Regions from separate parts of the Streptococcus tangpeifui genome, predicted to be linked through region 2. Evidence: predicted binding sites of a transcription regulator. Region 2 holds the regulator's gene; each other region holds the start of a gene.

Region 1 (8,242 bases), 230 kb from region 2:
AGCAAAGTTAATCAATTTAATAATCCCGTAAACCATGGTATAACCTAGGGCCAGCAGGGCATAGATACTTCCCAGAATAATACCATTAACTAGTTGTTGTGGGAGTTGTTCAAGTAACATAAAATACCAAACTTTCTAGTTTTATCCATTAATGCAGTTGTACAAGTATGACTATTTTTTAACCGTTACAGCTTCGGCAGAGCTTTCTGTACCATTGTCCAATTTCACCATAACAGCTGATTTAATCGGATTATGGTATTTATCAATAGTCATCTTGCCAGTGACCCCTTCAAAATTCTTCAAAGCTGCCAGATTAGAAGCCAATTCGATGGAATTATCTGCCCCTTTTGCTGCTGCTGCAATCATATAGACCGAGTCGTAGGCAAGGGCCGAGAACATATTGGGTTCTGAACCGTAGGTTTCTTTAAAGTTGCTAATAAAATCATTAGCTTTTCCGGACAAGGCAATCTTGGTAGAGTAGCCCGACACGTAGTAAACATTCGTCGTATTCTTCTTACCTGCCAAACTCACAAAAGTCTTATCGCTGAAACCATCGGGACCAAGGATTGGTGCACTGATGCCCATATCACGCGCCTGTTTGGTAATCAGTCCCGTTTCAGTATAGTAACCCGGCATAACAATAGCATCATAATCGAGGTCCCTGATACTTGTCAGAGCTGACTGGAAGTCTGTATCTTTCGCCGCAAAAGTCTTAGTGGAAACAATTTCCCCCTTGTAAGTTTTCTTGAACTCATCAGCGATTCCTTTGGCGTAGTCACTGGAGTTATCATAAAACAGCACAACCTTTTTCGCCTGTAGGTTTTCCGATGCATACTGAGCTAGTACTTGCCCTTGAAAACTATCTCTAAAAGTCGTACGGAAAACAAACTGCTTGGTTTGTGTTTTTCCATTGAGATTATCAATAGTCAAATCATCCTGCGTTCCGCTAGGGGAAAGGAGAGGAACTCCTGTTTTTTGAGCATTCAGCGAAGCTGCTGAAACCGCTCCAGATGTAGCTGGACCGACAATGGCATTAACTTGGCTTTGAACAGCTAAGTTTGTTGCTGATGTAGAAGCTTCAGCATTATCGGACTTATTGTCCTTGGTCACCAATTCCAGCTTTTTACCATTGACACCGCCCGCCTTGTTAATTTCCTTGACAGCCAGCTTAATCCCCTGATTTTCGGCTGAGCCATAGGCAGATACAGGTCCCGTTAATTCCATATCTACGCCAATTTTAATGGTGTCACCAATTTTTGTCCCAGCAGCGTTGCTGGTAACATCAGGGGACTTACCACAAGCTACTAATGTTACAGCAGCCAGCAGAAGCATACCAGTTGCGATAATCTTTTTGTACATCAGATTATTCTCCTTAAAATAAGATGCAGAGACTAAAAGTACAAGACAAGCCCCATGGACCAAACTGCGTTTTGGAAGTCAAGGGGCTTTCCTGTAACTCAAGTCATGCTCAATTAGTATAAGATACAAGAGAACGCTGAAAATTAGTTCAGGCTGGTCTCAAAAATCTACTTCATAGAATACAGAATTATCTGATAATTGTCAAGAGCATTTGCTTATCCCTATTCAAAAGCTGCTAATAAAGACAATTTAGACGGGGCTTAATTAGTTCCTTTTGTGACGCCTATCTTTTAATTAGAAAATCTCAACAAAAAGAGGCTAAGCTTAACACTTGCCTCACATAAAAATTGACGATGTTTTTAGCCTTAGAGAGCCCCTTTAAAGCTACAAAGCAATTCAAGACTGCTCTGGCTCCAATTCTGACTTATTGTCTTCTCGGTAAAGACTGCCAACAAAATCACGATCAATCTCATCAAAATGTGATTGCCTCACGCGCTTGACAAACTTTAATTTTTTCAAGATTTCTAAGGTTTCCTCCAGCTTATCAGCATCCAGATAGAGATGAACGTAGCGAAAACGCCGTGAATGATAAATCATATCCCCATAACGGTTTAACTTGCGGGCATCTCGATTATAATAGAGATAAACAATAATCCCTAATCGCTCTTGTTTTTCAAACATGGCTATTGTACTTTTCCTTTCTCACGAATATTCTGACCCCGCCCATGGCCGTGCTGATGATGGTGAGGGGCCAAGGGAAGGCCTGTATCAACAAAAATATCAGATGAAACGGTCTGGGCTAATTGCTCAGTGATGCCAGCCAAGACCTCTTGCAGAGCTACTTCTGCTGCCCGAAACTCCTGCATGGTCTGGGTCAAATCTATCTGGCGTTTGAGCTGTAAGACCTGTCGGCGAAGGTCAACCACTTCCGACCGATACTTGACAAATCCTTTTTGCTCTTCGTAACTCTCCTGTAAGTCTTGAAATCGAGCTAATAGACTCTGCAGTTCTTGATCAGCTAAGACATTAGCTTTAGCAATTTGATAATTTTTAGCCTGTGGACTGGCTAAAATAAGCTTAGCGAGACGGTCAACGGCATCATCGATCGCCAGTAACTCTTCATTGATTTCTAACATGTTTCTATTATAGCACATTAAAAAACTGGTCAGATGAACTGCCAGTTTTTCATTTTATTTCAATTCATTATTTTCCATAATTTCATCAATGAAGCCGTAATCAAGAGTTTCCTTAGCCGACATCCAGTAGTCACGTTCAGCATCTTTATGGATTTGCTTAACCGTTTTGCCAGAATTATTAGCTAGAATTTGCTCTAAATTATTCCGTGTTTTTAGCAACTGCTCTGCCGCAATAGCCATATCTGTTTGCTGCGTACCAGCGCCAGTGCCGCCCATTGGTTGGTGAATGAGGTATTCTGCATTTGGCAGCATGAAACGTTTGCCTTTGGCACCGCTAGAGGCGATAATCGTTCCCATAGAAGCAGCCATCCCCATGACAATGGTTTGAACATCTGACTTGATAAAGTTCATTGTATCAACAATAGCCAGACCAGCTGAGACAGAGCCCCCTGGTGTATTAACATAGAGGTAGATGTCCTTGGTGCTATCTTGGGCATCCAAGAAAAGCAACTGAGCAATAATAGAATTGGCCATATTATCTTCGACAGGTCCTGTCAGCATGACAATACGGTCTTTTAAAAGGCGGGAATAAATATCGTAGGAACGTTCTCCACGGCTGGTTTGTTCAATAACTACTGGAATCATAAAGGTTCTCCGTTTCTTAACTTAAATTTTGATAAGACAAGTCAGCTATGCAAGCGAATTTTTCCCCGTCTTATCATCGTGTCACTATTATAGCTGTTTGGTCAAAATAGGTCAAATAAAAAACTTACAGACATCAAAAGAGAAACAATCCGAAAGACTGTTTCTCTTTTTCACTATTACCTCTACTTGGTTCCAAAGAGACGGTCACCCGCATCACCAAGACCCGGAATGATATAGCCGTTGTCATTAAGTTTTTCGTCCAATGCTGCGGTATAGATATCAATATCTGGATGAGCTTCTTGGAGAGCCTTAACCCCTTCGGGAGCAGCTACCAAGCAGACAAATTTGATATTGGCTGCACCACGTTTTTTTAAGGAGTCTACCGCCAGAATTGCCGAACCTCCGGTTGCCAACATTGGGTCAACTAAGAAGATTTGTCTTTGATCAATATCTTCTGGCAATTTAACGAGATATTCAACTGGTTGAAGCGTTTCCTCATCGCGATACATCCCGATATGACCAACTTTAGCTGCCGGAACCAAGCTGACTAAACCATCAACCATGCCAATTCCAGCCCGCAAGATGGGGACAATAGCTAATTTCTTACCAGCTAATTGCTTTTGAGTCGTCTTGGTGATTGGCGTTTGAATGTCAATATCTTCCAACGGCAGATCCCGAGAGACTTCATACCCCATCAACATAGCAATTTCATTAACCAATTCACGGAAAACCTTAGTTGAGGTATCCTCACGACGTAAAATTGATAATTTGTGTTGAATCAGTGGATGTGAAATAACTTGAAATTTTCCCATAATGTGTCAGCTTCCTAGAAGCTTTCCACCTTTCTAGTTGTTTTCTTTATTATATCAAAACATCTAGCATTTAGCAGGAAAATTCAGAAATTCCAGCCGCTGCGAAAGACAAAGATTCCCTTTTTAGAAGACTTGAACTAAACGATTTAAGGCTTCCTGCAGAGTGGCTTTAGGAGTGGCCACATTTAATCTAGCATGGCCTATGCCTTCTCTGCCGAAGGTGGAACCAACATTAAGAATCAGCTTGCCTTCTTCTTTGATCTTTTGATGAAGCTCTTCATCAGATAGGTGATAGTCTGAGAAGTCTAACCAGACTAGATAAGTTCCTTCTGGCTTCATGACCTTAATTTGGGTCTTTTGCGTCAAGGTCTCAAAGACCAGATTGATGTTGTCTTCCAGAACTTTTTTGAGTTCAGTCAGCCAAGGTTTGCCATATCGAAAGGCTGTTTCAGTCGTCATTAGACCAATCGTTGGTACCTCATGCTGATTATTAGCCAACTGACGCTTTTTGAAGGCCGCTCTCAAGGCAGGACTTTCAATGATAGCAAAACTATTTTTAGTCCCTGCAACATTGAAAGTCTTGGTAGCACTAGAGAGGACCAAGGCGAAATCTTTAAAGTCGCCCAGTGTATTGATGGAATGATGCTTGTGCCCAAAGAGAGCTAGGTCTTGATGAATCTCATCAGAGACCAGAATGACACCGTGTTTGCGACAGAGTTCGGCTACTTTAATAAGCTCTTCCGGACTCCAAACCCTACCGCCAGGATTGTGGGGACTGCAGAAAATATAGAGCTTCACCTGATTTTCCACCAAATCTTTTTCCAATTGATCGAAATCAATCTCAAAATGGCCATGCCTTTCGACCAAGGAATTTTCAACCAACTGTCGGTTATTGAGCTTGACCGAACGGGCAAAAGGGGGATAGACTGGGGTGTTAATCAAGACCGCGTCTTCTTCTTTCGTGAAAGCCTGAATTGCTACCGAAATAGCTGGAACGACTCCTTCAATCAGAATCAGGGCCTCTTTATCAAATCTATAGCCATGCTGCTCCCTTTCCCAAGTCTGAATAGACTCCAGAACTTGGTCTGAAAAATAAGGGTAACCGTAAACCCCACGGTCAGCATAGGCCTGAACGGCCGCCTTCATTTCAGGGAAGGCCAGAAAATCCATATCAGCCACCCAGAGCGGTAGGAGGTTGCGATTGTTCTCTACTTCTTTCCACTTCATAGAATGGTTGTTGAGACGATCGGGTAAGGTAGTAAAATCATATTGTGTCATTGTCTTCTCCTCAAGAGCTAATCGTATATTATAGTGGCTAGTTTGGTTTACCAACTATCATTCTATTAACCTTCAAGCTCCCAGAGCTTGTTTAAGATCTGCAATCAAATCCTGACTGTCCTCAATACCTATAGAGAGACGCAAAAGATCATCAGTCAAGCCATAGGAAGCTCGAATATCGGCAGGAATGTCAGCATGGGTCTGGGTTGTTGGGTAGGTAATGAGACTTTCCACTCCTCCTAGGCTTTCTGCAAAAGTAAAGACTTGCAAACTATTGATAATTTCTGGAATCTTAGTTTGATCTTTAACCTTAAAGGAAATCATGCCGCCCTTGCCAGTATAAAGAACTTCTTTAACTGCTGGCGACTGCTGTAAATATTCAGCAACAGCTTGGGCATTCTGGGTCGAGGCTTCCATCCTGAGCTTGAGTGTTTTGAGCCCCCGCATGAGCATGTAGCTATCAAAGGGCGACAGGTTGGGACCAGTTGTATTGAGATTATAGAAGAGCTTGTCGTAATAGTCTTGATTACTGGTGATGACCACTCCTGCGAGGACATCATTGTGCCCAGCCAGATATTTAGTGGCTGAGTGGAGCACGATATCAGCTCCCAGTTCAATGGGATTTTGGTAAATCGGACTGTAGAAGGTGTTGTCAACGATGACCGCCGCTCCCTTTTGGTGGGCCAGTTCAGCTACTGTTTTAATATCGAACTCAATCATGAGCGGGTTCGTTGGCGTTTCAATATAGACAATATCTGTCTCATCAGAGATAGCTGCCAGCATCTCTGCTTGAGAATTAGTATAGGTGAAAGAAAACCGTCCTTGCTTTTCTTGGTCATTAAACCAGCGAAATGAACCTCCGTAGAGATCTCGAGCTGCCACTACCTTAGAGCCGACTGGAAAAATTTCTAATGCCAGAACAACGGCACTCATCCCAGAGCTGGTTGCGATAGCATAATCTGCCTTTTCAATGGCTGCTAGAGTTTTTTCCAGCGTCACCCTCGTTGGGTTTTTAGTCCTAGTATAGTCAAATCCTGTTGACTGACCAAATTCTGGATGCTGGTAAGTGGTTGAAAAATGCAGAGGAGCTGCCAAAGCTCCTGTTTCCTTGTCAGAATTGATACCAGCATGGGCCAAAAGGGTCGCCAATCTATAATCATGTGTCATCAAATCGCCTCCTAAACATTTGCTTTTTATTGTAACATGATTTATGGCTGTAGTGGGTGCCAATTCCATATTTATTAATGATAAACAGGTATAAGAAAAAATTATAAGGCCCTTAAACAGAGATATCGCATTGGCCAGTCAAATCTCTTTTTACTTCTCTATTTATTTTATCAACCTTTCTCTAGCAGAACATTTCCTGACTATTAAAATCAAATCCTTCTGTGAGTCTCTTTTCTAGGTCATCCAAACTTTAATAGGCCATATCCATGAAACGATATCCACTAACTCTAATACTCTTCTGTTTATAGTTTTGTATTCATTTTACCTTCCAGTTTGACGATGACTTGAGCGATACTATATTTTTAAAATAAGATTTTTCCTCTTCTCTGTGGGTGACACAAATCATCATTTTATTAGCTGCTTCATTTTGGATGAGACGATAAAATTCCTGTACCGATGCTGTATCCAAGCCACTTGTAATTTCATCAAATAATATGATATTACACTTGGATAGCAAGGCCCTTATGATTAGGATCTTTTGTTTTTCACCACCTGAAAAGGATTTTACCATTTCGCCCGTGACCTCATTGTTGAGAGCCTCACTAGATGACAGTAGATTGTCAATGTTTAAAATCTTAGCTAGGGCAAATATTTTTTCAAGCTGCTGTGAGGCTATATCAGTTTCTGGATATATAATATTATCGAGCAGACTTCTGTTAAATAGCATGGAATTCTGATTAATATATAAAATGGCGCTTCCTTTCGGCTGAAAGATCTCTCCGCCAGTCGGAATTAATAAGCAAGCTATCAGTTTTAGCAAGGTTGTTTTTCCAGAACCATTGCTTCCTTCCAAAAGGTTCAACACGCCACTCTTAAAACGGCAACTAAAGTCATTGATTAATTGAATCTCTCTGCCTGACTTATGGTAATGGTAGGAAATATCTTTTAGAACTAAGTCTCTCTTTTCATAACATTTTTTATAAAAAGTTTGCCTGTCAGCTGCTGATTTTGGCGGGATTTCAAAATTTATTTTTTCAAGAGCAACGTTCAAGCGATTATTTAATTCAATTCCGCCTAAAAAATCATTGCCAAAACTAGATAAATTCAAAATAGAATACACCAGAATGAGGATAAATTCCAAATTTTGCTGACGGCTAGGGCTAAAGCTAGTAATGCTAATGCCTAAATAAAATATAAAGCCAATCACCATAATAAGGAGTATCTGCTGGACAGCGTAAATGCTATTAATATGATTTTGTATCCGCCAATAAGTATTTTTTTCGTCGCTTAATTTAGAATCAAAGAGAGTCAATTCATGCTTGAACGACTTATACGAATAAATCGTGTCAATATTTTTGACGTAATCATCAATGGATTTATTGACTTCTACTGTCGCGTCTAAGGCAAGGGCGATATCACTGCTATTTTTTCGGGATAGCAGTGCTGATAGAACCATATACAAACCACAGGCAAGCAAGTAGGCTACCCCTATTTTTGCATTGTAACAGCCGATTATGAAACTATAAAAAAATACAGTGATCCCAATACTATTGAAAGTAAAGTTTCCTGGACTAAATTTCTGCAGACAAATGAGATTTCTGAGATGACACTTTGCAAGGTTGACGACTTATAATCATCGTAGTAGTCGTATCCTCGCAACGCTAAAAACAGCAATAGAATCTTTTTAGAGGATTTCCGAATGACTTGAACCAAATAATTTTTAATAAAATTTATAGCGGCTGGCATTAAAAGAGAAACCATAAAAAGTAGGAGATAATTATAATGCAACCCGTCAGCAATTATCCTAGATAGAAAATACGGCTGCAAGCAGTTCACAAGAGTAAA
Region 2 (8,242 bases):
TCCCCAGTGTCAGTACAGCGACGGCCTTAAAATTAAGTTTGACTAGACTACGTTTATCTCAGAACTGGTTTATTGGTTTGAGTACTTTTGAAATTAGTTTAGCTACAGTTATTGTTGTCTATGTTACTCTTGCTTATTGCCTCTATCTCCTTAGATCTCGAAACTAACTTGGACTCAAAAGCAATTTCTACTCGATTTATAGGAATAGCATAGTTCGTGGCTTAATGGTATGACTTTGACTGTAATCGTAACCCTTATCTTCTTTTAACCATCATTTATCTCATATCCAGTTTTTTAAATCTTTATATAAGAGTCGTGGTCTGGGAAAAAGGTTCAACGGGAACACACAGGCCCCCTTTTACTACTCACATTCAGAGGGAGAGTAAAATTCACCACAAGCACCTTCACTCTGATTATTTCTTAATTATGCCGGAGCTAGTACAAACAAATGAGTCGCCTACATGACTCGGTACTTTTATATATATAGGCTAGAGCGACTCGCCGATAACTAAAAGGAGTGAAACTAGTCATTTAAACTCTATAGACTAAAACCAACCTAGAATTAAACTTCTAGGTTGGTTTTTTTATCTCATACCAGATTAAATTTCAAGACTCCTTTATGGCTGCCAATTTTCAGGTTTGCACCTGGTTTTAATTGGCCAGACAAGAGCAATTCAGATAACTTATCTTCAATTTCTATTTGGATGGTCCGACGTAGCGGACGAGCTCCCATTTCAGGGTCATAACCATGCTCTGCCAAAAGTTTGAGAGCAGACGGCTGAACCTTTAGAACGATATTTTTTTCAGCCAAAGTAACTTCCAGCGGCTTAATCATCAACTTAACAACTTGACGCATGTGATCTGGTGTCAAACTATGGAAAACAATCTTCTCATCAATTCGATTAATGAATTCCGGACGGTAGGTTTTCTTGAGTTCTTCCATAATCCGACTCTGCATAGCTTCATAGTCATGACTAATGGCTTTGGCCCCAAACCCAACAGTCTTATCATCACGCAAGGCAGTTGCTCCCAGATTGCTAGTCATGATGATGATAGTATTAGAAAAATCAACCTTACGGCCGCGGCTGTCAGTTAATACCCCATCATCCAAAACTTGCAAGAGAACATTAAAAATATCTGGATGGGCCTTTTCTACCTCATCAAAAAGGAGAACAGAGTAGGGTTTCTGCCGAACTTTTTCAGTCAACTCGCCACCTTCTTCATAGCCAACATAACCCGGAGGAGCCCCGTTGAGGCGACTGGCAGCAAATTTTTCCATGTACTCAGACATATCAAAGCGAATCAAAGCCGACTCATCATCAAAGAGGAGCTCAGCTAGAGCCTTGGCCAACTCAGTCTTACCAACCCCAGTTGGCCCTAAGAACATAAAAGAGCCGATTGGACGCTTACCTGTTCGAATGCCCGATTGGTTCCGGCGGATCGCTCTAGACACAGCAGATACGGCATCCTCTTGACCAATAACCCGTTTGTGGAGTTCCCTTTCTAGATTGAGGTAGCGCTGGTTGTCAGCCTGAGTCATCTTCTCTAGCGGAATACCAGACAGCTTACTAAGGGTCCGCAGAATGTCTTCTTCTCCGACAACAACAGGTTTACGAATCTTTTGCTTATCCTCCGCACGAAGTAGATCTGCAACTGCTCCTAGATCTCCCGATAAGAGGGCTTGGTCGGCTGAACTTAGGAATGTTGGCAGAGAACGTTTAACCGTATTTTGCACCATGGCACTGGTCTCATCCAGTAAATCAATAGCTGAATCCGGAAGATTCTTGCTGATTAAATAGCGATGGGCCGATTTTACAGTCGTCAAAATAGCTTGTTCAGAGATGATAACATTGTGGTAGACCTCATAGCTTCCTTTAAGTCCCAAAAGAATCTGATAGGCCTCATCAACTGAAGGTTCTTCAATTAAAACTCTGGCAAAACGACGCGAAAGGGCGGCATCTTTTTCAATGTGCTTAGAATATTCCTCCTGAGTCGTTGCTCCAATCATGTGGAGGGTTCCCCTTGAAAGTGCTGGTTTGAGAATATTGGCAGCATCTAAAGTGCTATCAATTCCGCTTCCAGATCCCATGATAGTATGGACTTCATCAACAAAGAGGATAATATGACCATCTGCTTCGATATCAGCAATAATCTGATTCATCCGCTCTTCGAAATCGCCTCGGAAACGGGTGCCCGCTACAACTGACATCATATCCAATTCTAAAACTCGGAATTCAGCTAGTTCATAAGGGACCTCTCCCTCAACAATTCTCTGCGCTAGACCGTAAGCCAAGGCTGTTTTACCAACACCAGCATCACCGACTAAAACAGGATTATTTTTAGTTTTACGGCTGAGAATTTGTAAGATACGAGTAATTTCTTCATCACGGCCTACAACTCTATCCAATTGACCTTGACTGGCCAAAGCTGTCAGATCTCTTGTGAAATCAGCTAAATCACCAGCAGTGGGTTGAGGACCCATCATATTACTAAAGTTGTTATTACCAGATTTCTTAGGCTTAGCCAAGTCAAAAATGGCTTTAACATCTTCCTTAGAAAAACCAGCATAACGCTCTAAGACCTTACGCAGATCAATCAGACGCAGTGTATCTTTACCTTCGTCTTGAAAACGAAAGCCAACCTGCTCTAAAATCCGCGCTGCTAGATTATCGCGGCCAAACATCATAGATAAAAGAACATGCTCACTGCCAATTTCAGGTGCCTTAACCGCTCGAGCAATCCGACCAGCATAAGCCAAAACACGCTCCAAGGCTCTTGAAGCTGGTAAAAGCTCTTGGACCTTGACAGTTTTAAGGGGCTTGCGGCGGATCACCAAGACAGCTGCATCCTCATACTCGTCTAAATCAATTTGATCAGCAAAATCCATCAAAGCCAGGTGAGCCACCGTCTCATCAGTATCGACCATAGCCAAAAAAACATGCCAAGTTTCCAAAAATCGACTTTGAAAACGAGTGGCTTGATACTGAGCTCGGCTAAAGATTTCTTGCATTTTAAGAGAATAATCAGTCATCTGGATTTCCTTTTCTATCTACTCGTTGAATAATTTTCTTAAGCATCCGGGCGCGAATTTGTGGAGCATCAGCACCTAGGACATCATCAGAGGATGAAGCCAGGATAATATTTCCTTCTCGCTCGCTAATAATTCCTTGATCATAGAGCTGTTGGATAAGATCATCAAAGACTTGACTGCTGATAGCTTCTCCAATAGAATTGGCCAGAGCATTAAGTAGGTGGTGTTTATCCGAAAAAGCAACTTTAGCAATACGGATATAACCGCCTCCACCCCGCTTACTTTCAACCACATAGCCACGACTTTCAGTAAAACGAGTCTTGATAACATAGTTAATCTGGCTAGGAACAACATCGAAAGAGTCCGCTAAGTGAGAACGTTTAAGCTCCACAATCCCCGACTGGGCCAAAATATTTTTAATATATTCTTCGATACTATCCGAAGTATTTTTTACAGGCATAGACTCCCCTTCCTTATCTTTGACTAACTTTGACTATTATACCTTAAAAGAGAAAATTTTAAAAGCTAAAAGCAAGAACTCAACAAGAGGAAAACCACCCCAAAAGAAAGATGCCCCTATTATCTCTCTCCATTGACTCATTCCTTTTTCACTTCTCTGAGAGCAAGCATTAACATGTATAACGGCTAAATAAAGATTATAGTTTGAACAAGAATAGTTATACCTTAGCATTCCAAGAATATACAAATCACCCCACAAACGGATCAAATACGGCTTTTAAAAAGACTCTAAAATCCCTTTCATCTTCATCGAAATTGGTAGCTTCTCTTCTCATTCACTTGACAAAAAGAAGGTGAGCTTAGTCTTCCTCCCATACCAGACTATAAGTCACCCACTACAGTTGACAAAGAGCCGAGACCTGTCCAAGCAAGTCTAATAAATAAAAAAAGAGTTCCCTTAAGAACTCCCTCCAGTCACATCTCTACTCCACCAGTAGGACTCGAACCTACGACATCATGATTAACAGTCATGCGCTACTACCAACTGAGCTATGGTGGATAATAATACGCTAAGCGACTCCCTTATCTCACAGGGGGCAACCCCCAATTACTTCAGGCGTGCTAGGGCTTAACTGCTGTGTTCGGCATGGATACAGGTGTCTCTCCTAGGCTAGCGTCACTTAACTATGAATTGAATTGTATTCGAACTTAAAAGCTAGTGATTTAGATAAATCCTCTTGAAGTCCTTAGACTTCTGCGGTGATTTCCTAAAATCATACGCTTTTCTTCACGTTCTCATTACTTATTTTGCCAATTCAAAATTGAATACCTATCTATTGTATCAAGCCTTACCTCGCGCTGTCAATACCTTCTTTAGGATAAGTCCTCGAGCGATTAGTATTGGTCCGCTTCATAGCTTACACTACTTCCACTCCCAACCTATCTACCTGATCTTCTCTCAGGGCTCTTACTGATATATAATCATGGGAAATCTCATCTTGAGGGAGGCTTCACACTTAGATGCTTTCAGCGTTTATCCCTTCCATACATAGCTACCCAGCGATGCTCTTGGCAGAACAACTGGTACACCAGCGGTATGTCCACTCTGGTCCTCTCGTACTAGGAGCAGAGCCTCTCAAATTTCCTTCGCCCGCGACGGATAGGGACCGAACTGTCTCACGACGTTCTGAACCCAGCTCGCGTGCCGCTTTAATGGGCGAACAGCCCAACCCTTGGGACCGACTACAGCCCCAGGATGCGACGAGCCGACATCGAGGTGCCAAACCTCCCCGTCGATGTGAACTCTTGGGGGAGATAAGCCTGTTATCCCCAGGGTAGCTTTTATCCGTTGAGCGATGGCCCTTCCATGCGGAACCACCGGATCACTAAGCCCGACTTTCGTCCCTGCTCGAGTTGTCGCTCTCGCAGTCAAGCTCCCTTATACCTTTACACTCTGCGATTGATTTCCAACCAATCTGAGGGAACCTTTGGGCGCCTCCGTTACCTTTTAGGAGGCGACCGCCCCAGTCAAACTGCCCGTCAGACACTGTCTCCCTAGACGCTTAGCCTAGCGGGTTAGAGTAGCCATAACACAAGGGTAGTATCCCAACAGCGCCTCCTTCGAAACTAGCGTCCCGATCTCTATGGCTCCTACCTATCCTGTACATGTGGTACAGATACTCAATATCAAACTGCAGTAAAGCTCCATGGGGTCTTTCCGTCCTGTCGCGGGTAACCTGCATCTTCACAGGTACTAAAATTTCACCGAGTCTCTCGTTGAGACAGTGCCCAAATCATTACGCCTTTCGTGCGGGTCGGAACTTACCCGACAAGGAATTTCGCTACCTTAGGACCGTTATAGTTACGGCCGCCGTTTACTGGGGCTTCAATTCAGATCTTCGCTTAACGCTAAACCCTCCTCTTAACCTTCCAGCACCGGGCAGGCGTCACCCCCTATACTTCATCTTTCGATTTCGCAGAGAGCTGTGTTTTTGATAAACAGTTGCTTGGGCCTTTTCACTGCGGCTCAGTCTAGCTGAGCGCCCCTTCTCCCGAAGTTACGGGGCCATTTTGCCGAGTTCCTTAACGAGAGTTCGCTCGATCACCTGAGGCTACTCGCCTCGACTACCTGTGTCGGTTTGCGGTACGGGTAGAGTATACATTAACGCTAGAAGCTTTTCTTGGCAGCCTGACATCACTCACTTCGCTACTAAACTTCGCTCCCCATCACAGCTCAATGTTACAGGACTAAGCATTTGACTCAGTCCACACCTCACTGCTTGGCCAGACACTTCCAGTCGTCTGGTTGAGTTAGCCTTCTGCGTCCCTCCTTCACTCTATACTCTAGTACAGGACTATCAACCTGTTGCCCATCGGATACACCTGTCGGTCTCTCCTTAGGTCCCGACTAACCCAGGGCGGACGAGCCTTCCCCTGGAAACCTTAGTCTTACGGTGGACAGGATTCTCACCTGTCTTGCGCTACTCATACCGGCATTCTCACTTCTATGCACTCCAGCACTCCTCACGGTATACCTTCTCCACACATAGAACGCTCTCCTACCATCCCTAAAGGATCCACAGCTTCGGTAAATTGTTTTAGCCCCGGTACATTTTCGGCGCAGGGTCACTCGACTAGTGAGCTATTACGCACTCTTTGAATGAATAGCTGCTTCTAAGCTAACATCCTAGTTGTCTGTGCAACCCCACATCCTTTTCCACTTAACAATTATTTGGGGACCTTAGCTGGTGGTCTGGGCTGTTTCCCTTTCGACTACGGATCTTAGCACTCGCAGTCTGACTGCCGACCATAAATCGTTGGCATTCGGAGTTTATCTGAGATTGGTAATCCGGGATGGACCCCTCACCCAAACAGTGCTCTACCTCCAAGATTCTTATTGTCGACGCTAGCCCTAAAGCTATTTCGGAGAGAACCAGCTATCTCCAAGTTCGTTTGGAATTTCTCCGCTACCCACAAGTCATCCAAGCACTTTTCAACGTACTCTGGTTCGGGCCTCCAGTGAGTCTTACCTCACCTTCACCCTGCTCATGGGTAGGTCACCTGGTTTCGGGTCTACGTCATTGTACTTATCCGCCCTCTTCAGACTCGGTTTCCCTACGGCTCCGTCTCTTCAACTTAACCTCGCACAATAACGTAACTCGCCGGTTCATTCTACAAAAGGCACGCTCTCACCCATTAACGGGCTCGAACTTCTTGTAAGCACACGGTTTCAGGTTCTCTTTCACTCCCCTTCCGGGGTGCTTTTCACCTTTCCCTCACGGTACTGGTTCACTATCGGTCACTAGGGAGTATTTAGGGTTGGGAGATGGGCCTCCCAGTTTCCGACGAGATTTCTCGTGTCTCGCCGTACTCAGGATCCTGTTAGCGTCTTCCATCATTTCAAATACGAGGCTTTTACTCTCTTTGGCCGACTTTCCCAAGTCGTTCTTTTATGACGTTTGATCACTCTTCACAGTCCTACAACCCCAGAATGTAAACATCCTGGTTTGCCCTCCTGCCCTTTCGCTCGCCGCTACTCAGGCAATCGCTCTTGCTTTCTCTTCCTGCAGCTACTGAGATGTTTCAGTTCACTGCGTCTTCCTTCTCATATCCTTAACAGATATGGATGACAACCTGTAGTTGCCGGGTTCCCCCATTCGGATATCTCTGGATCTCAGCTTACTTACAGCTCCCCAAAGCATTTCGTCGTTAATCACGTCCTTCATCGGCTCCTAGTGCCAAGGCATCCACCGTGCGCCCTTATTAACTTAACCTTATTAAAAAACTCATTAAATATTTACAGCGTTTCGGTTTATTTTCTTGTTACTATTTGATAGATATTCAATTTTCAATGGACAAGTCTAAGATACTAAGACCGTCCCAACTTGTTGGGCATTTTTGTAGAAAAATAGGAAATCAACGCTGTGTGACTTGCACACAAGGAGATTTATCTTTTTTCCTAAAAAATGAGGTCGTGTTCAATTTCTTGAACAATATCTTATTTAGCTTAGAATACAAGTTTTCGCTAAAGCGAATCATCTCTCGTATCCTATGGAGCCTAGCGGGATCGAACCGCTGACCTCCTGCGTGCAAAGCAGGCGCTCTCCCAGCTGAGCTAAGGCCCCACAAAACCTCTGAAAACTAAATAGAGACGCCCTAAAACGTGCTTCCGTAGCTAAATAAGGGTACCTTTAACCTTATCGGCTAAATTGTACTCGGGCTAAAAGCTTGTGATTTAGATAAACCACCTTGTATGCAAGCATACTGCCTTGGTTTCCTAAAATCAAGTCGCTTTTAAACGCCCTCCGTTACTTAGTTTTTCCTTAGAAAGGAGGTGATCCAGCCGCACCTTCCGATACGGCTACCTTGTTACGACTTCACCCCAATCATCCGTCCCACCTTAGGCGGCTGGCTCCCGAAGGTTACCTCACCGACTTTGGGTGTTACAAACTCTCGTGGTGTGACGGGCGGTGTGTACAAGGCCCGGGAACGTATTCACCGCGGCGTGCTGATCCGCGATTACTAGCGATTCCGACTTCATGGAGGCGAGTTGCAGCCTCCAATCCGAACTGAGATTGGCTTTCAGAGATTAGCTTGCCGTCACCGGCTTGCGACTCGTTGTACCAACCATTGTAGCACGTGTGTAGCCCAGGTCATAAGGGGCATGATGATTTGACGTCATCCCCACCTTCCTCCGGTTTATTACCGGCAGTCTCGCTAGAGTGCCCAACTTAATGATGGCAACTAACAATA
Region 3 (8,242 bases), 600 kb from region 2:
TCAATACTGCATAACCATGCTCACGATGCAGCAAGCCTTTGCTTTCTAATTTGTCCAAATCTTTACGGATAGTTACTTTAGATACACCTAATTTTTCAGACAAGGTATTAACATCTATTTTTTTAACCTGAGAAACTAAATTAATAATGTCATCTAAACGTTTCATATAATCACCTCTGAGTTCATTTTATCAGATAAACAACAAAAAAGAAAACAAGTTAGGCTTTACGTTCGTAATTGTTTATGTTTCGTTTTTATGATAAACTAATGTTAAGACAAAAAGAAAGGTAAAACCATGACTAGTGAAAAAGGAATCATTTTCAATATTCAGCATTTCTCTATCCATGATGGCCCAGGCATTCGTACAACTGTTTTTTTAAAGGGCTGTCCCTTGCGATGCCCTTGGTGTTCCAATCCTGAATCTCAAAAACGTCAGCCCGAACAAATGCTGGATGCTGAAACAAAGCTTCCAACGATTATGGGAGAAGTAAAGACAGTGGACGATATTATATTTGAAGTAAAAAAAGATGTCGATTTTTATGAAGAATCCGGTGGCGGTCTTACTCTATCTGGCGGTGAGATTTTTGCACAGTTTGAATTTGCTAAAGCCATTCTCAAACGTGCTAAAGAAGAAGGGCTTCACACAGCCATTGAAACAACAGCTTTTGCCGAACACGAAAAATTTACTGACTTAATCCAATATGTTGATTTTATTTACACAGATTTAAAGCACTACAATACGATTCGTCATCGCAAGGTGACGGGTGTCAATAACAATCTTATTATTCAAAATATCAATTATGCCTTTACACACAATAAAACAATTGTTTTAAGAATTCCCGTTATTCCTGATTTCAATAACTCATTAGAGGATGCCAAACACTTTGCAAAACTATTTAATGATATTCAAGTGGACAAAGTTCAGCTGCTCCCTTTTCATCAATTTGGAGAAAATAAATATAAACTTCTAAACCGCAAATACGAAATGTCTGACTATACAGCTCTTCATCCAGAGGATCTTTATGATTACCAAGCTGTTTTTCTGAAACACGGCATTGACTGTTATTTTTAAAATGCAGAGCAAAAAACGCTGGAATATTCCAACGTTTTTTCATTTATCTTGCCTAAGGCTCAGTGCTCTCACTTGGTTAGTTCTGCTAGACCGATGGGGTTGCGTCCCAAGACGCGCTCGATGTCATTTGAAAGCCCAGCCTGTTCTCCTTTGGCAATGGCCGTATAAGTGGACACCCAAGCGTCATACTCCCAATCCTCTGCTGACCAAGCCTTGCGGGATTCGTAGGCTTCTTCGACCGTCTCTGGGACATAAGTGACCGTTTTCCCCAGACTTTGGCTGAGAATCCGAGCTATCTCGCCCATTGTCAGCTCTTCAGGCCCTGTCATATTCAAAGTTTGGTTGGCCCATTTACTTGGATTTTCTAAAATCTTGGCCAAGACCTGAGCAACATCTTGACGGGCCACCGCTGAAACTTTGCCATCTCCAGCAGGGCCCTTAATTTGACCATAGGCTCGACCCAATTCAACAAAGAAATCCAAGTAAAAATTATCACGAACAAAGGTATAGGTAAAGCCCTGCTCTTTGATATAATTTTCTGTCCCTGCATGGGTGCGGCTGAGCGTAAAAGTCGCATCAGGCTCAGCACCATAAAAAGAGGTATAGACAATCTGCTTGACTCCAGCCTTTTTGGCACTATCAATAAAAGCCTTATGCTCCTCTAATCTATCCATACTTTCACTAGCCGAGACCATGAGGAGAACATCCACACCAGCCAGGGCTTCTAATGTTTTTTGAGATCGATCGTAGGCCGATTGAAAAACAGGAACACCAGCAACCTTGGGAGCCCGCTCTGGGCGTCTGGCTAAATAACGCAAATCCATCTTTTTTCTGTCTAGTGCTTGAGCAACCAGACCGCCTAGATGGCCTGTCACCCCTGTTAAAGCAATAACCGTCATAGTTTGCCTCACTTTCTTTTTTCATTATAGCACGCCTCAGATAGTCTGTCCGTTTTTTAAGTTGCTAAAAGACCCCCACCTCATGGAGGCGAGAGTCTTCATAAACGAATTTATCAGCTCCAAAAACCTAGGCTTTAGAAATGACCAACTGTCCGTCTACCATATCGGCCTTAAGTGCTTTAACATCAAGATGATCAAGGTAGAAATCTGTTACCTTATCACGAATTTGGCCTTCAATAACCCGACGCAGAGGCCGAGCCCCCATGGCTTCATCGTAACCTTCCTCAATCAGGTAGGCCTTGGCTGCTTCGCTCACTTCCAATGTGATATTCTTTTTAGCCAGAGTGTGGTTAACTTCATCCAGCATAAGATCAACGATTTCTTTCAAATCTTCTTTCGAGAGGTGAGAGAACTCAATGACACCGTTGAAACGGTTGAGAAATTCTGGACGGAAGAATGGGGCCAATTTATCGCGCAGACTGAGTTCTTTACCATCCTCTTCTGAGGCAGCCCCAAAGCTATAACCAGCATTAGAGGTTGCGATAATCACAGTATTCTTGAAGTTGACGGTGTTACCTTGACCGTCAGTCAGACGGCCATCATCCAATACTTGCAAGAGCAGAGTAATAACTTGTGGATCAGCCTTTTCGATTTCATCTAGGAGGATAATGGAGTAAGGATTGCGGCGGACCCGTTCGGTCAAGGTATTGGCGTTATCATCGTAGCCTACATAGCCGGCAGTTGTCCCAATCAGCTTAGAAACGGCTGTTCGATCGCTGTACTCTGACATATCCAGACGGATAACCGCATCCTTGGTGCCAAACATATCCAAAGCCAATTGCTTAGCCAACTCAGTCTTACCGACACCAGTAGGTCCGACAAAAAGGAAGCTACCGATTGGACGATTTCCTTCGTCAAAGCCCGCACGGTTTCGGCGAATGGCCTTACTAACAGCCTGTACAGCTTCATCTTGGCCGATGACTTTACCTTTAAGGCGGCTGCCCATTTCTTTCAGGCGTTCAATATCAGAAGCACCCATTTGCGAAACAGGAATACCGGTCATACGCTCAACAGCTTGAGCAACATCATTAATAGTCGCCACAACCTTTTGATTTTCAGTGTGGTTATCGATTTGTTTTTGCAACTCATCGATCTTAACCTTTTCAGCCAAAGCTGCTTCATAATCTTCCTTATCAGCCGCGGCTTGCTGACGATCACGCGCCTTAGCTATATCAGCTTCTAGGGTTTTAACATCGGTCGCTGGATGTTGAGCTGCCAAGTGAGCTGCAGTGACATCAATCAAATCAATAGCCTTATCAGGCAGGGCCCTTTGTGGCATATATTGAATAGAGTAATCTACCGCAGCCTTCAAGACCTTATCTGGTAATTCCACATTATGGTGTTGTTCATAGAGAGGTCTAATGCCTCTCAAAATAGCAAAAGTGTCTTCTGCCGAAGGAGCATTAACCTTGACCTCATTGAAACGGCGAGCCAAAGCCGCATTCTTCAAAATGGTGTTGCGGTATTCATCTTGGGTTGTTGCCCCAATAACCGTCAGCTCGCCACGAGAGAGGGCGGGTTTGATAATGTCGGCCAAACCCTTTGAACCTTGACCGTCACCAGTACTACCAGCTCCGAGGATTTGATGAATTTCATCAAAGAAGAGAATAATATTTCCAGCAGTCTTGACCTCATCTATCAGTTTTTGGATATTTTCTTCAAAGGCCCCCCGATATTGGGTACCAGCTTCCAAACCAGAAATATCGATAGAGATGATTTCCTTATTCTTGATTGACGCTGGAACATCCCCAGCGACAATGGCTTGAGCCAAGCCTTCGACAACCGCAGTCTTACCAACACCGGCATCCCCCACCAAAACGGGATTATTCTTAGTCCGGCGAGCCAAGATTTCAGCCGTATCCTGAATTTCTTGATTCCGCCCGATTACAGGATCCAGCTTACCCTGACGAGCTTCCTCAGTCAAGTTACGGCCCAATTTAGCCAAAATACCATCCTGTTTGAGCTGACCTTTGCCAGCTTGAGCAGATTCTTCTTGCACCGCTTCTTGATTAGGCAGGTGACCGGTTTGACGGTAATAGTTAAATTCTTCAGGAGTGACTTCCCGGCCATTGATACGATATCGGCGAGTTTCCGAATTGAAACCACCCATATTCCCCATCAGTTGATTGAAAATATCATCCATATTATTAAATCCAAAATTGTTGTTCATAGCTTTACCTCTTCTACTTTTCTATTTAAATTTTTGACCATTACTGACCTTTAGCTGAAAAATTTTTCAGAACAGCTAGCTCTACGAGTAAAGCACTGTTCTGACCTTTATATAAAAAATAAAAAGCCAAATCTAATTTTTTAGCTGCCAGCTTCTTCATCAGGGCTCTCCTCTCATCTCCTAACCCTGTGATACTAATATACCACTTTGGTCAGTAAAGGTCAATAGTTTTTCTGACTTTTTTTGACCTTTTTTATCAATTCCATCAAATTAAGAATAATTGCACTAATACCTTAAATAGCCACAAGAAAGTTATTTATAAATATGTCATTTTATATTTTAATAATATCTACAATTTACAATTCTTTATCATTTTAAAATTTTTCAGGAAATCGATTCCAAAAAATGCTAGAATAATCTAAAAATTATTTTAAAGTGAGGGTATTTTCTATGGAAAAACAAACACGCTTCAAACTGCATAAAGTCAAAAAACACTGGGTGACTATCGCGGTAACTGCAACAGCTGCTACAGCACTTTTTGCAGTGGGCAGTCAAGCCAGCGCTGACCAAGTGGCACCAGCTCCTCAAGAACAGGCAGCTGCTCAGCAAAACACACCAGCCAATCAGGCTGGTGATCAAAAAGCAGAACAGGCACCTGTTGTGCAGCAAGAAACTCCAGTAGCCGAACAAAAACAAGCTCAAGACACACCTGAGGTGGCTCCAAACCAAGACGAAACGGGCGGTGACCAAGGTCAGCCTGGAGAAGTTAAGCAAGCCGCTGAACAAAACGACAAGGCAACTGATAATCAAGATATCCAAGCTAATAATAAACAAGCCGATGCCCAAAATGGCCAAGCAGCTGAGAAACAAGAGGGGCAAGCTGCCAATCAAGCGGCTGATAAAAATAACCAAGCAGCCCAAAAGCCAGAAGCACAAGGCAACAATCAGGCAGAACAAGCAGCAACTCCGGCTCAGCCTGCTGATCTAGCTATCCAAGCGCCACACAACAGCCGAGCTGCCAATTCCTTCAATGAAGAAAACGGTCAGTGGTACTTCCTCGATGCCAACAAACAAAAGGTGACTGGCTGGCAGACCATCGATGGCAAAAAGTTTTACTTCAATCAAGATGGCAGCCAAGTTAGGGGAAATATTGCTGAGAACAATGGCAAAATCTATTATCTTGATAAGGACAACGGACAAGTCATTACTGACAAAATTGGGATTACCCCTGATTCTAAAGCCTATTACTTTGCTGAAGACGGTAGTCGACTAGATGTCACTGGTTTACACGAAGTTAATGGGAAGACCTATTATTTCAACGATGATTTCAGTATTGCCGACAGCAAGGGTTTCTCTGGCTGGCAGACCATCGATAACAAACAAGTTTATTTCAATAAGGGCTACCAAGTAACAGATGGCTTTGCGGACATTGACGGGAAGACTTACTATTTTGATGAAAACGGTAATGTAAACCGCACAGGTGGACTCAGAAAAATTCAGAGTTCCCGTTACTACTTCGACAGCCAAGACGGTACACTCTTTAAGAAGCAATTTGTCCCTCACATTGATGAAGACTCAGGACAACTCGTTTACTACTATGCTGACGAAAACGGACGATTAGTTTATGGTTATCAGACGATTGACGGTCTGAATTACTACTTTAAACAAGACGGCCGTCAGCTCAAAGGAATCGGTTATGATAAGTATGGAAAAGCTATCGTCACAGATAAAGATACAGGTATTATCCTAGAAGGAGAAGCAGCCAGAACAGCTCAGTACCGTGACCAAGTCAGCAGAACCTTCACCAAAGGCCAGTCTGATATTATCTATTATGATGAAAACGGCAATACTGTCAGCAACCGTTTTGTCTATGATAAAGACTATCCAACTAACATCAAGCGAAGTGCCCATCAAACAGGCTGGCTCTATATTGGAGAAGATGGCAAAGCCGTTAAAGGCGATCAGCTTATCGACGGAGTGCTCTATCACTTTGACAAAAAGTACGGCGGACAATATAAAAATACCGTCTATCACCAGCAAGAACAAGGCTTAGACGGCAGTGCTGCCGGCTACTACTATCTTGACAGCAATGGCCGTCCTGTAAAAAATGCCTTTATTCAAGTGAATACCGAAGACTATCAGGGCTATTACTATGCTAACGAAGATGGACAACTGGCTGAAGGCTGGAAAACCATTGATGGTAAAACCTACTACTTCGCTAAACCAGAAGACACAACATACTATTATGATCATCGGACTAGATTTGGACAGATTAAGGGGCAAATGCTGATCATCGATGGTGCCAAATATTACTTTGACCCAAATACTGGTGAGCTGGTAAAAAATAAAACAGTAACTATTGATAAAAACAATAATCCTTCAGAGCCTCTGGGATATCCGAAGATAGAAACAGTAACTGTTGATGGAAAAGATTACACCCTAGGACAGGATGGCAAAGCCCAGGAAAACTACGGTTTTATTACCAAGGAAGATGGCAAAACTTATTATCAACTAGAAGATGGCAACTATGCCAAGGGCTTAATCGTTATCGATCATAAAAATTATTATTTCGATAAAGAAACAGGGGAAATGGTAAAAAATAAAATTATTTTGGACGAAGACCACGCTCTCTACGGTTTCCAGGGTAGTCGCTACTACAGCACCTATTACTTTGGCAAAGATGGCTATGGGGTTAAAGGTTTCCAAACTATCGATGGCAAACGCTATTACTTTGGAGATGGCGGTCAATCTGTTTCCAGCAATTATCCACGCCCTATCTATGTAGAAGATGATCTTTACTATATCAAGAATGACCAAGTAGTCACAGACACCTTAGTGCAGTATGGCCTCGCATCATTTGGCTATAATCCATCTTATAATAATCAGGTTGGCTACTTTGGTGCTGATGGTAAACTGCAACAAGGTTGGTATGAAAAAGATGGCAAAACCTACTATACCGTAGAACCCGAAAATGCAGATATCTATCAGCCGTCATACACACGTGCAAACGGAGTTCACGGCGTTGATCAGGATGTCTATGGTTTTGATAAAGACAGCGGAGAACTCAAGCCAAGCGGTTGGTATCAAGCATACCCAGATAGAAATGAGTGGCGCTATCTAGATGCCAATGGAAAAGTCCTGACCGGCTGGCAGGTAATTGATGGCAAAACCTACTACTTCAGTCTTGGTCATATTGATAAGGGTGTCGGTGACGAATATAAGCGCCTGCAATTTACAGAAAGCACTGGTATCCAAGTCAAGGGAGAATTGGTCGACATTGATGGCAATCAGTACTACTTCGACCCTGACTCTGGTGAACTTTGGGTCAATCGCACACTGGACTACGAGGGACATACCTACCAACTTGACGATAAAGGGAAAGCTACTTTAATTCATTAATCCTCACCAAAAAGAAAAGAGGCTGAGACAAAAGTTCTCAGCCTTATTTATTTGGTCAATTTTATTTGCTAGGCACAGTGGTTGGGAGTAAAACTTGTTGGCTGTGCCAGCTTAGTCTTACCCCTGCACAGTTCATTAGGTGCTTTAGCACCAATGAACCACTGCTGGTTGGATAGCCTTATCTTGGAGCGCCTGAAAATAAGAATATGCCCCCTTAAACAGTTCACTGGACTGTTTAACTACTCTACAAGTGATAGCTCCAACAGTTTGGGGAACTGTTGGAGGTTATCTAATATCATGAACTTTGTTCATCATATTTCCGGTCTCCCAGATCTTTGGAGCTATGCGGAGGTGGTAGTGAAACGGTCTGGCAGATCGTTTCAGGTCGAACGCCTAGAAATAAAAGAGCGGAGAGAAATCAAATTCTTGAAATGATTAATTTCTGTCCCACTCTCCTTTTTTATATACTCACTATAGGCAATACCGTTCAATAGCACGGCTAACAAAATCAGCAGTTCCTGCTCCGCCAGCTTGATCAATGGTTTGACTGAAACGATTATCAGTCGCATACATCTTCCCAAGTCCGGCTAAGATTTCTGGGCTACAAGGGTAGAAATGCTCTGAGATATAATCCTGCAGGAG
Region 4 (8,242 bases), 390 kb from region 2:
AAAATCAGTTACAGTGGTTCATTGCTGCTAAAGTACCTCAGAAACTGGGTAAGACTAGGTTGGCATGGCCAACAAGTCTTACTCTCACCACTGCACCTAGACAATAAAAATAAGGCTGAGAACTTTTGTCTCAGCCTCACCCTATACAGTTGGCTGTTTTTTGCCCAGCCCTCTAAGGTATTTTACTTAGTCTGTAGAAGAACTTTCTTCCTTACTGGCGATGTTTGCCTCAGCTTTTTTAGCAGCCTTAATGCTAATCTTACCATTTGAGGCCATGACAGCTTTAAAGTTCTTTTCACTTGGATTTTCCAAATAAAAGTCAGTGATCGCATCTTCAATATACTCTTGAATCGTTCGACGCAAAGGCCTTGCTCCCATCTTAGGATCATAACCCAGATCAACTAATTTTTCTTTAACTTTATCCGTTACATCAAGGTGGAGATCATTGCTGGACAGACGCTGATTGACATCGTCTAGCATCAGGTCAACGATATGAAGCAGATTTTCCTTACTCAAGGCCTTGAATTCAATAATACCATCAAAACGGTTCATGAATTCTGGACTGAAGAAGTTACTGAGTTCGCCAAGGACAGAGTTGGTCCGACCTTCACGGGCCGCTCCAAAACCAACAGAAGCTTCTGCTTTACCAGTACCAGCATTAGAGGTCATGATAATAATGGTATCCTTGAAGCTAACAGTCCGGCCTTGACCATCTGTCAGACGACCATCATCCAAGACTTGCAGGAACATGTGCATAACATCAGGATGAGCCTTTTCAACTTCATCTAGGAGGATGAGGGAGTAAGGATTGCGACGAACCTTTTCGGTTAATTGCCCAGCTTCTTCATAGCCAACATATCCTGGAGGGGCACCGACCAATTTGGACACAGCGTGTTTTTCCATGTATTCCGACATATCAAAGCGAATCATGCTGTCGGCTGAACCGAAGAGCTCAATAGCCAATTGTTTAGACAGTTCTGTCTTACCAACACCGGTAGGTCCGACAAAGAGGAAGCTACCGATTGGCCGATTGGGAGCACCCAAACCAACACGATTTCGACGGATGGCCTTAGCAATCTTATCAACAGCATCGTCTTGACCGATAACGTGAGCCTTGAGGTCACTAGCTAGATTAACCAGTTGAGACTGCTCTTTTTCTTTGAGATTACCTACTGGAATATTGGTTTTTTCTTCAACAATGGCTTCAATATGTTTTTCGGTGATGACAGGAATATCTTGCTCATCCAGCTGTTGGGACTGCATTTCCTTATATTTAGCGATTTGATCGCGGAAGTAAGCTGCTTTTTCAAAATCTTCTTCACGAGTGGCTTGGGCCTTGAGATTCTCAGCTTCCACCAACCTTTTGTCAATTTCTTTAGGATCAACAAAATTAAGAGTCAAGTTCATCTTTGAGCCAGCTTCATCCAAAAGATCGATAGCTTTATCCGGCAAGAAACGGTCTTGGATATAACGGTTAGAGAGGACGGCAGCAGCTTCAATAGCGTCATCGGTGTATTTAACATGGTGATAGTCTTGATATTTTGGCTGAATACCACGCAAAATAGTGATAGTTTCTTCCACAGAAGGCTCATCTACCTTGACAGGCTGCATTCGTCGTTCCAGAGCGGCATCTTTTTCGATGATACGATATTCATTGAGGGTAGTTGCTCCAACCAGTTGCAGATCACCGCGAGCTAGGGCTGGCTTTAAGATATTACCAGCATCCATGCTGCCATCTGTTGTACCACCAGCACCTACGATTTCATGGATTTCGTCAATGAAAAGAATAACATCTTGCCGCTGGCGAATTTCTTCCATTAGCTTTTGCATGCGCTCTTCAAATTGACCTCGGATACCAGTTCCTTGAACCAAGCTGACCACATCCAAGCGGATAACCTGCTTGCTCTGCAATTTTTGTGGCACATTACCATCAACGATCTTTTGCGCTAGGCCTTCAACAACAGCGGTTTTACCAACACCAGGTTCACCAATTAGGACAGGATTATTCTTGGTCCGCCGGTTGAGGATTTCAATGACGCGGACAATTTCCTGATCGCGGCCGATGACAGGATCGATATCGCCACGACGGGCCATATCAGTAATATTGATACCAAACTCCTCCAAGATACCTTCGGGTTGCTGAGGCTGAGCCTGAGAACGACGTCCCCTATTAGCTCCACCATTATTGCCTCCACGGTTACCACCATCGCGTCCTGCCTGTGTTTGTGGGGAATTAGGCAAGTCTGGGTTAAAAGCCCTGAAGTTGTTTAAATCGCCAAAGAAATCATCAAAGAAAGAATCCATGGATTGATTCTGTGGATTTTGGCTAGTTAAATTACTGTTGAGAATATTTTCTGGATCAGCTTTCATAATTCGGTAGCAGTTTTGACAGAGATCAATCTGCTTTTGCTGACCATTAACGTTTGCATAGAGATGTATGCTCGCATCGTTGAGCTTACAATTTTGACATAACATAGTAAACCTCCGATCTTGACCTATAGTCAATATTGGTCAAAGTCTATGCTGTTATTATAACATTCAAACTATAGAAAGCAAGCAAAAAGATTGAATTTTAGCAGACAAATCTCAAGAGTGCTAAAAACAAAAGCTAAATGAATAAAATACAGATATTCCTTGACAAATAGCTGAATTATTGTAAAATTATTGTATAAAAATACAAGAAAGAGAAAATATATGGCTAAATCATTTTTAAAAGAGATAGATTTTACTAAAGAAGAGCTGCTGGAACTGATTGAATCAGCTGCTAAATTTAAGAAGCTTAAGAAACAAAAGCAGGTTCACAGATACTTGGAAGGACTCAACATCGCCCTAATCTTTGAGAAAACGTCAACCCGGACACGTTCCGCCTTCACAGTAGCCGGTCAAGATTTAGGAATGAATGTAACCTATTTAGGAGCAGGTGAAACCCAGTTAGGCAAGAAAGAGTCGGTGACTGATACGGCCAAGGTCTTGGGCTCCATGTTTGACGGTATCGAATATCGGGGCTTTAAACAGGATGATGTCGAAACCTTGGCTAAATATTCTGGCGTACCTGTTTGGAATGGCTTGACTGATACCTGGCATCCAACCCAGATGATTGCAGACTTTCTAACCCTTAAGGAGCATTTTGGAAGCTTGGAAGGTCTGAGTATCGCTTATATCGGAGATGGCCGCAACAATATGGCTAATTCTCTCCTAGTCACCTCTGCCATCCTTGGTGTTAACTGCACCATTATTGCTCCTGAGAGTCTGCAGCCGGATCAAGCGATTGTCGATCTGGCCAAACAGCACAATACTGGAGCCAAACTGCTGATAACTGACGATCCAGCAGCTGTTAAGGGTGTAGATATGATTTACACTGATGTTTGGGTTTCTATGGGAGAAGATATAGATTTTAAGGATAGAATCGATTTGCTTCTGCCCTACCAAGTTAATCAGAAACTCCTAGATATGACGCAAAATCCAGAAACCATCGTCATGCACTGCCTACCTGCCTTTCATGATCTCAATACAAGCATTGGTCAGGAAGTCTACGATAAATATGGTTACAGCGAGTTAGAAATCACCGACCAGATTTTTCAAAAATTTAGCCCAATCATTTTCCAAGAGGCTGAGAACCGCCTGCATGCCATCAAGGCCATTATCTACCAATCTTATTAATAGGAAAGAATTGATCCTTAAAACCTTGTGTATGGTTCTGCTTTACAGAGAATAAGTGAATTTCAGTTTAATATAAAGGATAATACTGGCAAAACAGGGCAAATTTGGCTATTTTAGGGTTTCCACCTATCCCATTCTCCTAGTTTATGGTAAAATGAAATTGATTAAAAGATTAATGGAGCAAGGAGCAAAAGTAGTAGCTGGAGATATTTAGATTTCCAAGCTCCTTGTATCTTAGCTAAGGAGAATTTACATGGAATCACATTTGGTGAGAATCATTGATCGTCTCAATTTGATGACGACAGATGGGAGTAATCTGAAACGAAATTTTGAACGTGACGGTGTTGTTGTTGCGGAAGTTTCTTTTGCGAACGATCCTGAAAATGGTCCTGTTTTCACGTTGCGTGATGTCAAGGCACGTGAGACTTACACCTTCGATAGCATTGACCTAATCGCTATGGAAATCTATGACCTGCTTTATTAAGATAATCATAGAAAAATCGGGCTTTTTAGTCCGATTTTTTTATGGCTTCCAGCCAGTTTTTCTCAGAGAGAAAAACAAGAAAACCACCAGCTAGGCTGGTGGCAGATAAGGCTTTTAGTTTCCATTTATTTTTAGTCCGAGAGTGGGGCTCAATCAGTAAATTGTGATAATATCGCGATTTTGATTTTCCCCGTTCTCTATTTTAGGGCTCAGATCTCTGCCACATTCTTGTTTTTAGGTGGCAGGCTTTGGCAGTCTATCCCCAGACTACCAAAGTCCACTGGAGTATTTCAATCCCACCTAGGTACAGTTGATCTTGGTTTTCTCAAACAGTCTCCCAGACTGTTTGACCTATCACTTGCACAGTACTTAAACCAGTTACAGAAAGCCAATCAGCAGTGGTTCATTGGTGCTAAAGCACCTCATGAACTTGAACTGTGCAGAGATGAGACTTCTTGGCGTATCCAACAAGTCCTACTCCCAACAACTGCATCGATCTGGTAAATCTAGAACAATGTTAACGAGTCTGGACTTTTGCCCCAGACGCAAATAAACCGCCTATTTAAAGGAGAATCATAATTAGATGTTCATCAAGAAATAATAACAGGCAAATTTAAGTGGTTATCCTTATCTAAAACTATTGTGGACTTGGAGGTATCTTAGCTAATGGTAGATTTGAAGTTTTAGCAATGGCTGTTTTGTATGATTAATGATACAAGAAAAACCAATCTTTACGAGAAATTTTAGTACCTAGATCTCTTGTTTTAGATGAAATTTGGAGCAGTATGATTCTGTTCCTCTGCTGATTTACAGAAAATACTTGACAGTATTGTGAAATAATGTACAATATTCCTGTAATCGATTACAAAAAATAATTATATATAGGAGGAAGTGATATGAAAGCAGTTGTTGTAAACCAAGCATCAAATGGTGTTGAGGTAGTGGATCATGCTTTACCGACGGTTGAATATGGAGAGGCACTTGTGAAAGTTGAGTACTGTGGTGTTTGTCATACCGACTTGCATGTTGCTCATGGAGATTTTGGTCAAGTGCCTGGACGTATTCTTGGTCACGAAGGTATTGGTATCGTCCAAGAAATTGGCGAAGGTGTTGAATCGTTAAGAGTCGGTGATCGTGTCTCTATTGCATGGTTCTTCGAAGGATGCGGCCATTGTGAATACTGTACAACAGGTCGCGAAACCCTCTGTCGTTCTGTTAAAAATGCTGGCTATAACGTGGATGGCGGTATGAGTGAATATGCAGTTGTTACTGCTGACTACGCTGTCAAAGTGCCTGAAGCTTTAGATCCTGCTCAAGCCTCATCGATTACCTGTGCAGGTGTAACTACTTACAAAGCTATTAAAGAAGCAGGAGCAGCTCCTGGTAAATGGATTTGTATCTTTGGGGCTGGTGGTCTTGGCAACTTAGCGGTTCAATATGCTAAAAAAGTTTTCAATGCGCAAGTTGTCGCTGTAGATATCAACCAAGATAAGCTCAATCTGGCTAAAGAATCTGGCGCAGATATTATTGTCAATGGCAAAGAAGTTGACGATGTTGCTGCCTATATTCAAGAGAAAACAGGTGGTTGTCACGGGGTAGTGGTAACCGCAGTTTCAAAAGTTGCCTTTAACCAAGCTATTGATAGTGTCCGTGCGGGCGGTACAGTAGTGGCTGTTGGCCTTCCATCAGAATATATGGAACTTTCTATTGTAAAAACTGTTCTTGATGGCATTCGTGTTGTTGGTTCGCTCGTAGGAACACGAAAAGATTTGGAAGAAGCCTTTGATTTTGGTGCGCAAGGATTGGTTGTACCGATTGTTGAAACAGTTGATGTGGATACAGCACCTGATGTCTTTGATGAAATGGAAGCAGGCAAAATTCAGGGTCGCAAGGTTCTTGATTTCACTAAATTAGCTTAAGCATTAACCAGACTGCCTAGTAATTTGTGGTAATCCACGATTAATACTGGTGAGCAGCACTTACCCATTCCGTATCACTGAAAAACGCTCTAGGTATTTATCCTTAAAGTTGGACTAAACTATAATCTAACAGTGAGGATACAGTCCATAGTGGAGCGTTTTTTTTTACGATTGTCAAAGAATATTAAAAGGTTTCTTGTTGTAGATGCAACGACAAGAAATGGAAATATAGCCATGCATAGGAAAACACGGCTGCTGACAAAGAGGGAGAAAATGAAGAAAGAATCGCAGATCCAATAAAGGCAGAGGGACACTTTGTCTTCTAAATCCATCTAAGTTAACAATAAAATACTACAAAGGCAATTGATGATTTTCTTTGCGCCAGCTCAGAAAAATTCCCAATGGCTTTTTATTTACCTTCTAGTTATTTTTTCCAGAAAAATATGCAGGAATTTTGAGGAATTTCGAAAATTATAAAATAACATTGTATTATTATACATTTTATGGTAGAATGATTTACAAATTTATTGATGAGGCGTCTTCTTTTAAGTCAGTTGCCCGTCATTAGGAAACAGCCGATTGGCTATTTAAAAATAGGAGTAAATCTGTGCATTTCGATTTTTCTTTTTTACCCAAGTATTGGGGTTATTTTAACTATGGTGTTCTTGTCACCATTATGATTTCTATCTGTGTGGTTTTCTTTGGGACCATTCTTGGTGTACTGGTAGCTCTTGCTAAGCGTTCGTCTATCAAAGTTTTGAACTGGTTGGTGAGCTTTTATGTCTGGGTCTTTCGCGGGACTCCTATGGTGGTGCAAATCATGATTGCCTTCTTGTGGATGGACTTTAAAAACGCACCTTCTATTGGATTTGGAACAGTCGAACTAGACTTTTCACGCCTAATTCCAGGTATCATTATCCTCTCGCTTAACAGCGGGGCTTATATCTCTGAAATTGTTCGAGCAGGGATTGAAGCCGTGCCTAAGGGACAAACTGAAGCTGCCTATTCTTTGGGAATTAAGCCTGGAAAGGCTATGCGCTATGTGGTCTTACCACAGGCCTTTAAAAATATCCTGCCGGCCTTGGGTAATGAATTTATCACCATCATTAAGGATAGTTCGCTCTTGCAAACCATTGGAATTATGGAATTGTGGAATGGTGCCCAAACTGTTTTGGCAACGACTTACGTTCCTTTGGAGCCCCTCTTGTTTGCAGCCTTCTACTACCTCATGCTGACAACCATCTTAACGGCTGGTCAGAAGTGGCTTGAAAATCGTCTCGGGAAAGGACAAAAAGCATGACAGATACCTTGATTAGCATTAAAAATCTGCATAAGTATTTTGGACAAAATGAAGTTCTTAATGGGATTGATTTAGATATTAAAAGAGGCGAAGTTGTCGCTATTATTGGTCCGTCAGGATCTGGTAAATCAACCTTTCTTAGGACCATGAATCTGTTAGAAGTTCCTACCAAAGGGACTGTCAGTTTTGAAGGTGTTGATATCACTGACAAGAAAAACGATGTTTTCAAAATGCGCGAAAAAATGGGGATGGTTTTCCAGCAGTTTAACCTCTTCCCAAATATGAATGTACTGGAAAATATCACCTTGGCGCCAACTAAAATCAAGGGCCAATCCAAGAGTCAGGCGGAAAAGAAAGCCTATGAGCTATTGGAGAAAGTCGGACTCAAGGACAAGGCTAAGGCTAATCCAACCTCACTTTCAGGTGGTCAGCAGCAGCGGATTGCTATTGCCCGTGGTTTAGCTATGGATCCAGATGTTCTTCTCTTTGACGAACCCACTTCTGCCTTAGACCCTGAAATGGTCGGAGAAGTTTTGGCGGTTATTCAAGATTTGGCCATGTCTGGTATGACCATGGTCATCGTCACTCATGAAATGGGGTTTGCCCGTGAGGTCGCTGATCGTGTTATTTTCATGGACGGCGGTATCATTGTCGAAGAGGGCAGTCCTCAAGAAGTATTTGAAAATACTAAGGAAGAGCGGACTAAGGACTTCCTCGGGAAGGTCTTATAAGCAGCCTAGAGATTAGAGTGATCTAGTTTTTGGTCTAGTTTGGATAATAATCGGAAAAAGGAGCGAAAGATTATAATTTTTCGCTCCTTTTTGAAATGATTCCAATCTTCTTTAAACGCCTATCTAATGGGCTTTTCTATGGTATAAT

What was found. The regulator CtsR, encoded in region 2, represses protease genes until heat stress. The targets are predictions, from matches to a motif close to TTGGTCAAAAAAGGTCAAANA.
Region 1: the regulator CtsR is predicted to act here: its motif matches at 3,238-3,258, upstream of ACFSN5_RS08590 (ATP-dependent Clp protease proteolytic subunit).
Region 3: the regulator CtsR is predicted to act here: its motif matches at 4,232-4,252, upstream of ACFSN5_RS02215 (ATP-dependent Clp protease ATP-binding subunit).
Region 4: the regulator CtsR is predicted to act here: its motif matches at 2,498-2,518, upstream of ACFSN5_RS07875 (ATP-dependent Clp protease ATP-binding subunit).

Annotation. Positions count from the first base shown of each region.
Region 1 covers NZ_CP172427.1:1,874,774-1,883,015, forward strand. The annotation lists gene ACFSN5_RS08570 (branched-chain amino acid ABC transporter permease) at 1-120, opposite strand, end outside; gene ACFSN5_RS08575 (ABC transporter substrate-binding protein) at 172-1,359, opposite strand; gene ACFSN5_RS08580 (YlbG family protein) at 1,756-2,040, opposite strand; gene ACFSN5_RS08585 (YlbF family regulator) at 2,043-2,495, opposite strand; gene ACFSN5_RS08590 (ATP-dependent Clp protease proteolytic subunit) at 2,550-3,140, opposite strand; gene upp (uracil phosphoribosyltransferase) at 3,323-3,952, opposite strand; gene ACFSN5_RS08600 (MalY/PatB family protein) at 4,076-5,230, opposite strand; gene ACFSN5_RS08605 (cystathionine gamma-synthase) at 5,303-6,397, opposite strand; gene ACFSN5_RS08610 (ATP-binding cassette domain-containing protein) at 6,714-7,853, opposite strand.
Region 2 covers NZ_CP172427.1:2,107,471-2,115,712, forward strand. The annotation lists gene ACFSN5_RS09720 (C4-dicarboxylate ABC transporter) at 1-167, shown strand, start outside; gene ACFSN5_RS09725 (ATP-dependent Clp protease ATP-binding subunit) at 590-3,031, opposite strand; gene ACFSN5_RS09730 (CtsR family transcriptional regulator) at 3,024-3,491, opposite strand; tRNA gene ACFSN5_RS09735 (tRNA-Asn) at 3,976-4,049, opposite strand; rRNA gene rrf (5S ribosomal RNA) at 4,059-4,174, opposite strand; rRNA gene ACFSN5_RS09745 (23S ribosomal RNA) at 4,365-7,263, opposite strand; tRNA gene ACFSN5_RS09750 (tRNA-Ala) at 7,542-7,614, opposite strand; rRNA gene ACFSN5_RS09755 (16S ribosomal RNA) at 7,817-8,242, opposite strand, start outside.
Region 3 covers NZ_CP172427.1:450,182-458,423, reverse strand. The annotation lists gene ACFSN5_RS02230 (DeoR/GlpR family DNA-binding transcription regulator) at 1-166, opposite strand, end outside; gene ACFSN5_RS02225 (glycyl-radical enzyme activating protein) at 296-1,072, shown strand; gene ACFSN5_RS02220 (SDR family oxidoreductase) at 1,141-1,971, opposite strand; gene ACFSN5_RS02215 (ATP-dependent Clp protease ATP-binding subunit) at 2,099-4,201, opposite strand; gene ACFSN5_RS02210 (KxYKxGKxW signal peptide domain-containing protein) at 4,652-7,600, shown strand; gene ACFSN5_RS02205 (MerR family transcriptional regulator) at 8,072-8,242, opposite strand, start outside.
Region 4 covers NZ_CP172427.1:1,713,564-1,721,805, reverse strand. The annotation lists gene ACFSN5_RS07875 (ATP-dependent Clp protease ATP-binding subunit) at 187-2,475, opposite strand; gene argF (ornithine carbamoyltransferase) at 2,695-3,660, shown strand; gene ACFSN5_RS07865 (DUF1797 family protein) at 3,914-4,144, shown strand; gene adhP (alcohol dehydrogenase AdhP) at 5,041-6,063, shown strand; gene ACFSN5_RS07855 (amino acid ABC transporter permease) at 6,671-7,363, shown strand; gene ACFSN5_RS07850 (amino acid ABC transporter ATP-binding protein) at 7,360-8,094, shown strand.